3 regions of the Peribacillus sp. FW305-BF15 genome follow, and region 1 is predicted to be linked to each of the others. Evidence: riboswitches for the same ligand, from Rfam matches in the RefSeq annotation. Region 1 holds a riboswitch; each other region holds the start of a gene.
The links. Region 1 has a riboswitch for cyclic di-AMP ahead of AC3WLU_RS13510 (TrkH family potassium uptake protein). Riboswitches for the same ligand answer to the same signal wherever they lie in the genome.
Positions count from the first base shown of each region.

Region 2: another riboswitch for cyclic di-AMP. It lies ahead of AC3WLU_RS26045 (cation:dicarboxylate symporter family transporter); the one in region 1 lies ahead of AC3WLU_RS13510 (TrkH family potassium uptake protein).
Region 3: another riboswitch for cyclic di-AMP. It lies ahead of AC3WLU_RS07585 (APC family permease); the one in region 1 lies ahead of AC3WLU_RS13510 (TrkH family potassium uptake protein).

Region 1 is NZ_JBYSYV010000011.1:55,823-60,114, reverse strand. Features, by position in the region: gene AC3WLU_RS13520 (STAS domain-containing protein) at 1-571, shown strand, start outside; gene AC3WLU_RS13515 (potassium channel family protein) at 687-1,343, opposite strand; gene AC3WLU_RS13510 (TrkH family potassium uptake protein) at 1,367-2,689, opposite strand; cyclic di-AMP (ydaO/yuaA leader) riboswitch at 2,842-2,984, opposite strand; gene AC3WLU_RS13505 (hypothetical protein) at 3,314-3,505, shown strand; gene AC3WLU_RS13500 (TetR/AcrR family transcriptional regulator) at 3,906-4,292, opposite strand, start outside.
Region 2 is NZ_JBYSYV010000046.1:3,925-8,216, forward strand. Features, by position in the region: gene AC3WLU_RS26040 (hypothetical protein) at 1-43, opposite strand, end outside; gene AC3WLU_RS26045 (cation:dicarboxylate symporter family transporter) at 618-1,877, opposite strand; cyclic di-AMP (ydaO/yuaA leader) riboswitch at 2,049-2,196, opposite strand; gene AC3WLU_RS26050 (efflux RND transporter periplasmic adaptor subunit) at 2,396-3,655, opposite strand; gene AC3WLU_RS26055 (hypothetical protein) at 3,670-4,292, opposite strand, start outside.
Region 3 is NZ_JBYSYV010000006.1:5,167-9,458, forward strand. Features, by position in the region: gene AC3WLU_RS07575 (glycosyltransferase family 2 protein) at 1-916, shown strand, start outside; gene AC3WLU_RS07580 (GtrA family protein) at 876-1,331, shown strand; cyclic di-AMP (ydaO/yuaA leader) riboswitch at 1,683-1,829, shown strand; gene AC3WLU_RS07585 (APC family permease) at 1,968-3,794, shown strand.

The DNA.
Region 1 (4,292 bases):
ACCCATCTATTTTATATTGAGGGAGTTTTTCCGTACGCAAGAGCAATACCTGGGTTATATTGACCAGTTTGTGAAATTGCATGGAGATCAATATACACAGGAGGAAATAAACTCCTGGTATCGGATAGTGGTGAAGGTGATCAGTGAAGTGATGGAGAGGTTTACGGAAGCGAATCATAGGTATGCCAATAAAATCATGAAAGCCCAGCAGGCAACGATCGATGAATTGAGCACACCCATCATTTCCCTTAAAGATAACACGGCATTGCTTCCCCTGATAGGCGATATTGACACGACGAGGGGCATGTCCTTGCTTGAAAACACCTTACAAAAGTGCGCTGAAAAAAATGTCACCAGACTTTTCATTGACCTATCTGGCGTTCATGCAATAGATAGCGGATCCGCACACAAGCTGTCTCAATTGATTGAGTCCTTGCATTTGATCGGAATTCAAACAACCCTTTCAGGACTTCGGCCGGAAATAGCCATGACTGCCGTTAAGCTTCAACTGCCTTTTGATAAAGTGACGATAAAGTCCACTCTTGCCCAAGCGATCAGTACGATAAAATAATACATACATACCCTGGGCTCGGGCATGTTCGTTATACATTTCATCGAGAAGACCTCCATATGGCGGTCTTCTCGTATGTATTAGCATTCAAAATAGGAGCAAGAGCCGGAACGATTTATTCAATATTGGCAAAGACGGCCAGATCTTCTTTATTGCCAACCACTAAAAGCATATCTTTTTCATGGATATCCTGATCCGGTGAGGGTGCTATGATAATTTCTCCATTACTCACGATGGCAATGACGCTGATATTATATTTTGCCCGTAAATCAAGCTCCCTGAGGCTTTTTCCCTTCATGCTCATGGGGAGGATGATTTCCTCGATATTGTATTCTTTAGAAAGCTCGATATAGTTCAGCATGTTAGGGGAAAGGAGCTGGTTCGCGACCCGTTCCCCCATATCCCTCTCAGGATAGATGACCCAGTCGGCACCGACTTTTGTCAGCACCTGACCGTGATTTTTATTAAGTGCCTTGGCAATGACCTTTTTGATCCCAAGTTCTTTTAAAAGCAAGGTAGTTAAAATGCTCGATTGCATGTCATTTCCGATGGCTACGATGACACAATCGAAATTACGGATTCCGATTGCTTTCAATGTCTCTGCTTCGGTCGTATCCGCCATGACGGCATGGGTAACGTTCAGTTCCGCATTCTCGACTCTTTCCTCGTTCACATCAATACCCAAAACCTCTTGGCCTGCCGTATATAATCTATGGGCCACACTGGTTCCGAATCTGCCTAAACCTATCACGGCGTATTGTCGTTTTCCCATCTTTTACACTCCTTCATTCATTATTAACCAATCATGATTTTCCCTTTTGGACGTCGGAACGGATCTGGCTTGCGCCTCATGGCGATAGCAAAGGCCAAAGTCAAAGGGCCAACACGGCCTGCAAACATCGTGAAAATGATGAGCATCCGGCCAACCGGTGATAATTCCGGGGTTAAACCCATTGAAAGTCCCACGGTGGCGAAAGCTGAAGTGGCTTCGAACAAAATCATCAAAAAGTCAGTTCCGCTTTCAGTGATGGTTAGCAGAATGGAGATGATGGAAACCACGAATACACCAATGAATGTGACGGATAATGCTTTAAAGATCGTTTCACTCACGATGCGGTGGCGGAACAAGACCACATCACCCTTACCTTTGATCTGTGACCAAACCGTTCCGGCAATCGTCGCCAATGTCGTCGTTTTAATCCCGCCGCCAGTCGATCCGGGTGATGCCCCAACGAACATCAAGAAAATGATGAGCAGTAATGCAGGCTGTGTTAAATCAGGGATATTCAGCGTGTTGGAGCCTGCCGTCCGTGGTGATACCGATTGAAATAACGACGACAGCATTTTACCCATGAAAGATAAAGGCTGCAATGTCTTGGCATTGCCGTACTCGAATAAAAAGATTAAAATCGCGCCGGCAATCGTAAGGGTCAAGCTAGTCGTCAGAACGATCTTCGTATGTACGGATAAACGATGTGCATTCCGATATTCGTATAGTTCATTCATCACGATAAAGCCTATCCCGCCAAACGTGATGAGGAAGGCAACGGTAAGGGTTACGAATGGATCCGATGCATATGGGGTCAAACTCCTGAATTCCCCCATTAAATCAAAGCCGGCATTATTGAAATTGGAGATGGAATGAAAAACACCGTAATAGATCGCCTTGCCGGTTGGCATGTCAAAAGAAAAGCGAATCGATAAGATAAGGGCACCCATGCCTTCAATGATAGCCGTGAAAATTAACAGCCGTTTCACTAATTTGACTACACCCGCCATGGATAGATTATTTAACGACTCCTGCAGAACTAACCTGCCTTTTAAAGAAATCTTTTTGCCTAATAATAAAAAGAAAAACGTCGCAAATGTCATGAACCCTAGGCCGCCTACCTGAATCAGTGTTAAGATGACCAACTCACCAAAAGTGGTGAAGGTCGATCCCGTATCCACAACGACCAGTCCTGTTACACATGTAGCGGAAGTCGAGGTGAATAAAGCATCCAGAAAAGAAAGACCACCATTTTCTGTGGAAATCGGCAGGGTCAATAAATAGGCCCCAATAAGTATCAGGATGGCAAAGCCGAGTACAAGTATTTTTGGCGGATCCAATTTTGTCATTCTCAAATGATCATCCCTACTGTATGACTTTTAATCATCAATCTGCTTTTCGAATCCGTTTAAAGGCATAATAAAAAGACCTGCGAAAACATCGAACAGCTGTATTGCCACAAATAGCGAGCAAAAAAAGCTTCCGAAATAGGCGGTCTTATGACCTCCTTCGCTTTAGCCGACGAAGTTAGCTGACGGGTAGGATGGCGAAAGAGCTGATCTCATCCCTTCTGCAAGGCAGAATTAACCCCAAATGATTGGGTCCTCCGTACTCATTTATAATGAGTTTTGGCCGAAATGCATTAAATTGATAAACGTATTCTACTCCCATCATTTAGCAGTTGTAAACCCCTAAATCGTAAAAAAATATTTCTTTAACAAAACTGAAAATTTACGTTTTATTTACATTTAGAAAACGTATTGACAAATATTAGTTAGCACATTATGATAGGTTCGATTAATCCAATTAAGATAACCGGCATCGATGTACTTTATTCAATAATTTCAAGCAGAACATGCTATTGCCAATCGAAATTTGTAATAGATATATTATGTTTCTTTTGTAAAAGATAAAGGAAAAAGCAGTACATTATTAGTCAAATTCAATACATTTTATTAAAAAGGCGGGCAATTATGGAGAAGACGTTCAATAGATATGTTATCAATGCTACAGGCAAGGGTGGCCAAACATATTTAACACAATGCCAGGATAAAGATGCACTAAGGAAATGGATAGCCGATCATGAGGATCAAATCATCATGAATGAATTAAGGATAACGGATAAGAAAAAGAATCCGTTTTTAAAACTGTTTTCCCCAAGGTAAATCAACTGATTCCAACATTCATAGCGGTATTCAATTATTGTAATCCCTGTGTTGTATCCAGGAACGGTGAGCGAAAAATCCATATCTTGTTTTGCTTTTAAACTCATTATATTTAATGAGTTTTTTTGCGTTATTTACAGTATCGAACCATTAATATTAAAATTTAGTAATTAATAATGTGGACGTAGAGAAGAGAAAAGTAAAATGAAATGACCACTTTCCGAGAGCAGCCGAGGATTGTTGATATGGGGGGCATTGCAAATTGGTCTCGTTCCTTGGGGACGGGGGTTTAAATTGTACGATCAAAGGGGGAGAAGCGATGACATTAAGAAATGCATTAGTATCCTGGAAATACCCTTCCATTCTTTTGTGCGGAATAGGTATCTCCAACTAAAATCGTTCATTGGATGAATGTGCGCAATTGGCTGATGAAGTTCAAGATTTTAAAATGGATTTTCGCCATTTCTTCCGCCGTTTGTTCTTCACAGTTCTCCAGCCACTCAGTAATCACCCCTAAAATCGCCGATGTCAGGAAGGCGTGCATATACATGCGGAATGCTTCATCTTTAGCTGCAGGATGCAGGCTGATCAAACGCTCCAACAGTACTTCACCGAAAACCCGTTTTATTTTTTTCGCAAAAGAAGGGTCGCCCTGATCACCAAGAATGGCCCTTAATGCGTGAGCATGTTCACTGATGAATTGAAAAATCGCTATGAAAGGCGGATAAAGTTGCTGTTGATTAAGAGCCAAAAAAGCCTCTTTAGGCAAAATGGCAGTAATGCGGGT
Region 2 (4,292 bases), on a different contig from region 1:
ACTGCATATACATGTATAAGATATCATTACTTTCATTCTTCATAACCTGACCCCCTCCGAGCTCTCAATCAATAATGTTATTTTATCAAACTTTTGGAGTTTCACGTAAGTTATATAACCCCAATATTAATCATCATCATCATCTGTATCAGGTAAATAACATGAATCAAAATCCATATTAACCATAGGAAAAAATATAGGATTCGAAGAATGGATCCATATATGGTTTTATCACTCATTCACTCATTTCATAGGACCGCTTCCCTTTTTGCTGATGCTTCCCCAACTCAAAATGACCGACATTAGCTTTGAAACAAATCAACGTATTTTAAAGCCGGAAGGTAGTTTCATTTCACAACACATGACCTTCTGGGCCGAGAGGAAATGATTTGGTTTTAGGGTAAACAAGATGAAAGGCTTTATGAATTTGGGGGTATTTTGACATCCGGGAAGACGCGTCAAGAAGGTAGTTTCCTCCATAAAACAATTCAACTTGAAGTGCTTGAGTATCTCTAAGGAAGCGGAGTTTACAGTCATCGAGAAATAAGAAAGCGCTATTTCATTCAAAAAAATAAATAAAAAAAACCAGAGTGATATTTCACTCTGGATTTTTTATATTAAGAAACTTGCTCTAACTCTTTTTTGGAAGGAGGGTTGAATTGACCTTCCCATTTAGAGATGACGATTGCCGCAAGTGAATTACCGATAACGTTTACCACTGTACGTCCCATATCAAGAATACGGTCGATACCGGCAATAAATGCTAGACCTTCAATAGGAATACCGACAGTCCCCAATGTCGCTAAAAGAACTACGAAAGATACACCTGGTACACCCGCAATCCCCTTGGAAGTGATCATTAACACTAGCATCAGCGTAATTTGCTCATACGCGCTTAAATCGATTCCGTACATTTGAGCGATAAAGATAGCTGCTAACGCTTGGTATAATGTAGAACCATCAAGGTTAAAGGAGTATCCAGTCGGAATAACAAATGTAGCAATATGTTTTGGACATCCCGCTTTCTCCATTTTTTCCATGAGTTTCGGAAGAACCGCTTCTGAACTTGCAGTAGAGAAAGCAAGAATCAATTCTTCTTTTAGAAGTTTAATCAGCGTAAAGATATTGAATCCGACAAATTTCGCAATAAGACCAAGAATGACTATTACAAAGAAAATCATTGTTCCGTATACAGAAAGCGCTAACTTTCCTAGCGGAATTAAAGATTCCAAACCGAACTTGGAGATCGTCACACCGATTAGTGCAAATACACCGATAGGAGCGAATTTCATGACCATGTTAGTTAGGTAGAACATTCCTTCAGCTGTACCTTGGAAGAAGCGGAATACTGGTTTACCCTTTTCACCGATGGCTGCAATACTAAGCCCAAACAACACGGAGAAGAAAATGATCGCTAGCATATCGCCTTGTACCATAGCTTGAACTGGATTGGATGGTACAATGTGAACGAGTGTATCCACGAACGATTCATGCTGCTTAGTTTCTGCTGTATCAACATACGTAGAAATATCAGTTTGTTCCAGCTTATCCATATTCACACCAGCACCAGGCTGGATGATATTCGCTGAAATTAAACCAACAGCAATCGCTATCATAGTTACGACAACAAAGTATGATAATGATTTAGCACCTAGTTTACCTACCGCTTTCAAATCACCTACACCAGCAACTGCAACGATAAGGCTTGAAACGATGATCGGCACTACAATCATTTTAATCATTCGTAGGAAAATGTCTCCGAATGGCTGTAAAAAGTTTTGGGCCGTCTCATTACCATAAAAAATGGCACCAACGATAATCCCTAGAATTAAACCAATGAAAATTTGGCTAGCTAAACTTAGTTTGAATTTCTTCATTTACTTTCCTCACCTTCCATAAAGTCTTTGATGCAAAAACATTTTTGTCTCGGTAAGGGAAACAAGATACTAATAAAAGAAAGTAATTTTTCTTTTTTGAAAAACTCTGTCTTTACGCCGAAAAAAAAGACACTTCATGTGTCGATTTCTTATAGGCGTGAATATTCACACATGTTCCCTTGAAGACGCTGACGAGGTTAGCTGTCGGGTTAGGATTGGAAACACAAAAAGCCCTTTCATTTCTGAATTCACCCCTAGCGGATAAAATCCACAAAAATGGGTCCCCCGTTCTTGGAATAAGATTAAGCGAGTTAACTTATAATAAAATATTATACTAAAAATGATAATCTGTAAATATTTATTCGCATCCGTTCTAGAAAAAGGTCTTTAAATATGTCTGAATATTCTGTATTAATAGCTACTCTATCTATAATTACGCTTCCCGATTTTTAATCACTTAAGTTATATTGATATAATTAATAAATAATTTGTCATCACCTCTCTTGTGAAAAAAGCGGTTATTTTTCCAGAATGCCAAGTAACAGGTATCTTACTTTTTCCCTAGAGGTGAATTTTTTATAAGTTCTAGCTTTCACTTTTTCAAATTGAATCGGGGTAATAAAATAAGAATGGTTCTTCACTGCCACATTCGGCTTCAGGAGGATGACGTCACCTACAGACGGTCCCTTTATGATTTCCTGCTTCCCTTCAGCCTTAAGACCTTTTGTAATGTAATGTTTATCCACATGGCCTTTATTCGTCAACTTGTAAATATATGGATGCTTTTGGTATTGTACCGCCTCTATCGGTATAGAGGGTACACCGGCTTTCTCATTGGTTATTACAGTAAGATTCACTTTCGATCCCACCAACAAAGGTTCCGTTTCTTCGCCTTCCGGTTCGATTAAAGCCTGAAATGGAAATCTGTTATCTTTTTTTAATGATGGCTCTTCTGCGGGATAGGAATGGATACGGCCTATCGTCCCTTTCAATGCCTTTTTTGAATCAGAGGAACTTGCTTTTATAGTCATGCCCACTTCAGCCTTTTTCATTTCCTCTCCGGATAAATACCCTTCAATTGCCATATTTGTAGAAACGATGGATATAATGGGATTATCAAGGTTTTTATTGATATTTTTAACGACACCATTAGCCTCGCTCGTCGTCACAATTGCACTGGACTGCTCCTCAATCGAACTTAATTTAGCGTCAAGCATTTTCACTTTTTCATCCAACCTGTTTTTTTCTAGTTCCTGCTTGTACATTTCTTGCTCAATGTTACTTTTAATAAGGTCTGAAGAGCTTGTCGTTATATCAATATTCAAGTTTTTTTCGACCGATTCATCAATTGCAGCTTCAGGTTCACTGGTCACGGTCCCCTGATAAGACCTCAACTTCCCTATGTATTCCTCAATCCCTGCCCTTTCCCCCTCAGCTGCCGTTTTCTCCGCTTCCAAACTCGCTTTAAGCGCATCAAGTTCGGTCGCCGTATACTCAAACAACGAGGAGCCAGCCGTAATCGAATCGCCTTCTTTTACAAGGAATTTCTTAAAATCATTTTTCTTGGCATCAAAATAGATATCATACTCTTCTACTGGTTTAATTACCCCATTTGTTTGAATAGTATCCGTAATTGTATCTTTTTTTACCTTAGTCCAGTTTTCAACGAAAACCGTCCGTTCCACTTTGCTTTCCTTTTTTTCAATAAGGTATAAGTTAACGGTTATTAACACTATCGACGCAATGGAGACCGCCGCTATTTTCCAGTTACCGCTCATTCATTTCACCCGCTTTATACAAATACGCCTACTTGGATGTATCCTAAAAAGGCTTTAACAAACCATGTGGCCAAATAGAATAGAACAATCATTAAAAGGACCAAATAATTATTACGTTCTGTAAATTCCTTTAAATAAAAATATTGCAGAGCAATAATGAGAAATTGAAAAATGGTAATTTCACTGAAAAAGTTAATGAAATAATCGCTTCTGAGAAAATACTGACTGATGATCCCCAAAGAAAAAGGATTGGCATCGCTGCCTATATCCATTAAAACGAATAAGGGAATCAATAATGTTTTTTCCACTAATTGCAGGCCAAAAAGAATCATTTGAACGATAACTAATTTTATATAGGGGATATCAGTAACGATCCAAAAGAATAGAGCTGCTAAAAATATGTATATGGAAGGGTGGATTATTCCTGTTATTATATTGCCGCTCAAAATCAGCAACTTTGCTGCTTCGAATTCATTGGCGCTCATCTTCGTGATTTCTTTGGAGAATGATTCTGAACCAATGCCAAAATATCCCCCAACGGCGAATACTATAAGACTAAGAAAATATATAAATATTAATTTCAATCCAAGCTTTGTGACTGCCTCTGCATTTTGCAGCTGATAACGACTCCGATAAG
Region 3 (4,292 bases), on a different contig from region 1:
AAACGTTGTTTCCGGTCAAAGTAAAATTTTGTTTGTCGATGATGGGAGCAAGGATCAAACTTGGAAGATCATTTACAAAGAAACGATTAATAATGAATATGTTCGCGGGCTAAAGCTTTCCCGGAATGCTGGACATCAAAATGCACTTCTGGCTGGGTTGTTTACAGCCAAGGAAGCCTCAGATTGTGTGATTTCCATTGATGCAGATTTACAGGATGATATTCAAGTCATCCCGGAATTCATTCGTAAATTCAATGAAGGATGTGAAATCGTATATGGTGTCCGCCAGAAAAGGGACCTTGATTCATTCTTTAAACGAACATCTGCAACAGGTTTTTATAAATTGATGAACAAGATGGGGGTTAACCTTGTCTATAATCATGCCGATTTCCGGCTAATGAGCAAGAGGGCGATCATGGAGTTGGAACGCTTTGATGAAACGAATCTTTTTTTACGGGGGATTGTACCGCTCATTGGGTTTAAGACGGACTCTGTTTATTATGACCGTAAAGAAAGATTGGCCGGGGAAACGAAATATCCATTTAAGAAGATGGTTGCTTTTGCACTTGATGGCATTACTTCCTTTTCAGTTACACCGATCCGGCTTGTATTATGGCTAGGATGTCTTTCCTTTTTCATTAGCTTACTCTTTGGGTCTTACTTTTTATGGTTGAAATTTTATGGGCAGACCGAAACTGGCTGGACCTCATTGATCACCTCCATATGGTTGATCGGTGGACTACAGTTGATTGCTGTAGGGTTGATTGGGGAGTATATCGGAAAAATCTATAATGAATCCAAACGCCGGCCTAAATATATTGTTGATCTTGATCTATTTAATCCGCTCGATTTAAAAAAACGGGAGCAACTAGACAATGAACGGAACAGTATTGAAAAACTATCTAAAACAAACTAACTCCTTTATCCGCTTTTTATTGGTTGGAATAGTCAATACAGCGGTTGGACTTTCCATCATGCTTTTTCTCATGAATGCTCTTGAATTATCTTACTGGATCTCCACCTTTATCGGCAATGGTACGGGAGCTGTAACGAGTTTTCTTTTGAACAGGACTTTTACCTTTAAAAGCGATATAGAATGGCGGCGAGGAGTTGCCCGTTTCTTTTGCGTCATCCTGATTTGTTATTCCACCGCTTATTCTATAGGCCAAGCCATTGCAGAATCACTGGAAGGAACCGTTCATTTATCCATACAACAAAATTTGGCTGTTCTGATAGGAACAATCTTTTATACAGTGCTTAACTATCTTGGCCAGAAATACTTTGTCTTTAAAAAAAGCAATTTGAGGCCAATTCAAGAAGGAAGGAACTAATTGGCGTAGATCAGTGGAATAATGCCCCCGAATGGACGGGAATTAAAAATGGAATCGGAAAGCGAAATTCTGATTTTATGACTATCCAAGCTGGGGCAGATCTGTTTTACTTAATCCACCACGTTACTTCATTTTTCCTTTTGGGGAATCTATCTTTTGTTCATTGTCTTCTTGAATATCTTCCTTTCAGACGTTTACTTTCCTTCTTTCCTACCATCGAATCATGTGTTTGCATGACTTTTGTTATATAAGTCAAGAATAAAACCTCGCCTATAAATAATAATTCTATTTCTGTGCAAAATTTTCATTTACTTTTCCATTTCACGGGAGTATGATAATCAACAGTTTCATATTTCTAAATCGCTTAAACCTCATGGTGCGGGGGACCCGTTATTGGGATTGTCTTTAACAATCCAAGGGGTGAATCCTTTATAAGGTAGGGCTACTCTTAGGTCCGAATCCGACAGCTAACCTCGTAAGCGTTATATGAGAAGGAAGGTGGAGCTTGTTAGACAAAAAAATTGATGTCTACAGGTCTATTTAGCTATGACTTGTAGGCATTTTTGTGTTTCGACTCGTTTTTTTGCGACAGCTGGGAAACATAAACTTATAAATTAAGCTGGTGGTGAATTCTTGATGTTATCTTCTATAAAGAGGTTCTTGATTGGGAGACCTTTAAAATCAAATGCACTTGGTGAACAAAAGCTTAACAAAACAAAGGCGTTGGCGATATTATCTTCAGATGCATTGTCGTCGGTTGCATATGGGCCGGAGCAAATATTGATTGTCCTGATCACGGTCGGTGCTGCGGCATTCTGGTATTCAATCCCTATCGCGATTGGAGTATTGATCCTGTTAACCGCTTTGATTTTGTCCTACAGACAAATCATTTTCGCTTATCCACATGGCGGGGGAGCCTATGTGGTTTCAAAAAACAATTTAGGTGTCAATCCAGGGTTGATAGCTGGAGGATCCTTATTGGTCGATTATATATTAACTGTCGCGGTAAGTGTTTCCGCTGGTACGGATGCCATCACGTCCGCTTTTCCCGGCCTGCATGATTATAATGTCCTCATAGCCATTATTTTTGTCATCCTACTTACTATCTTGAACCTTAGGGGGGTTACGGAATCGGCATCTGTCTTGGCCTATCCGGTGTACCTATTCGTTTTAGCCTTGTTCATCTTGATTGGGGTTGGAATTTACAAGATTCTGACGGGAGGAGTCTCACCGGAATTGCATGCATCAATCGGGACTCCGGTAGCAGGCATTAGTTTATTTATACTACTAAGAGCATTTGCATCAGGAAGCTCCGCATTGACAGGAGTCGAAGCGATTTCAAATGCAATCCCGAACTTTAAAGATCCAGCACCGAATAATGCTGCGAAAACATTAATAGCGATGGGTTCCTTACTAGCTGTTTTGTTTTCGGGAATCGTATACTTAGCCTATTATTTAAGCATTGTTCCTAGCGCAGAGGTAACGGTCGTCTCCCAGATTGCTGAAGAGATCTTTGGACGGAATTTCATGTATTTCTTCATTCAAGGTACAACTGCATTGATCTTGATACTTGCGGCAAATACTGGATATTCGGCTTTCCCTTTGCTTGCGGTAAATCTGGCGAAGGATAAATTCATACCAAGGGCGTTTACGATCAGAGGGGACCGTTTAGGGTATTCCAATGGAATTATCATACTTGGACTTGCATCCATCATCTTGATAGTCGCAGTTGAAGGACATACGGAAAATCTCATTCCGCTTTATGCGGTTGGTGTATTCATCCCATTTACGTTATCCCAGACCGGGATGATTGTTAAATGGATTCGCGAAAAGCCAAAAGGCTGGATGATGAAATTAACCATTAATTCAATTGGTGCCATAATTAGCTTTATCGTCACGATGATATTCTTTTTAACCAAATTTATTCAGGTTTGGCCTGTTTTGATTTTTTTACCTATCATCATTTTAATTTTTCATCGAATCAGAAAGCATTATGAGGCAGTTGGAGACCAACTAAGGATTACAACATGTGAGCCGATCTTACCAATCGAAGGAAATATCATCATTGTACCTGTTGCGGGTATAACTCATGTGGTTGAGAACTCTTTAAATTATGCAAAATCTCTATCTGCACATCAGGTCATTGCCGTTTATGTCGCTTTTGAAAGAGAAGATGAAAAGAAATTCGAAGAAAAATGGAAAAAATGGCAGCCAGATGTAAGGCTCGTTACACTGAATTCGTATTACAGAAGTATCATTCAGCCACTAACTAAATTTGTGGACACAGTAGAACATAAGGCTAGTGAATCCAACTATAAAGTTACGGTGATCATCCCCCAATTCATTCCGAAGAAGGGCTGGCACAATATACTTCATAACCAATCAAGTTTACTGATTAAGGCCTACTTGCTTTATAGAAGAAATGTGGTTGTTACGACAGTGCCCTATCATTTGAAGAAGTAAGTTCCATATTTAAGAAATATAGAAGCAGAATGTAGACAAATTCGATTTTCATCGAGTTTGTCTACATTTTTTTATGGCTTATACAATTTGGACGTGGATTTCCGCTCAAGAAACTCGCTATCCGCGGGCGGTGGGCGAGCCTCCTCGGCTTGCGCCTGCGGGGTATCCCAAGACGCGCTTTCCCGCAGGAGTCTCGTACACCCGCTCCACTCAACCTTGTTATAGTATGTAGTAAGGAACCATACTTGAGGGGTTGAAGTTGTGTTGGTTTGGGACCATCATTTGATGAAAGATAAGTTTTCCGTCTACAAATAATGTGGGTCCCGGTTTACATGATTGGGCATACGTTTTTTTTATGGCTTATACAATTGGACGTTGATTGGAACGTAAGGCACTCGCTTTCCGCGGGCGGTCCGCGAGCCTCCTCGTCTAACGCCTGCGGGGTCTCCCAAGACGCGCTTTTCCAGCAGGAGTCTCGTACCTTCCGCTACAATCAGC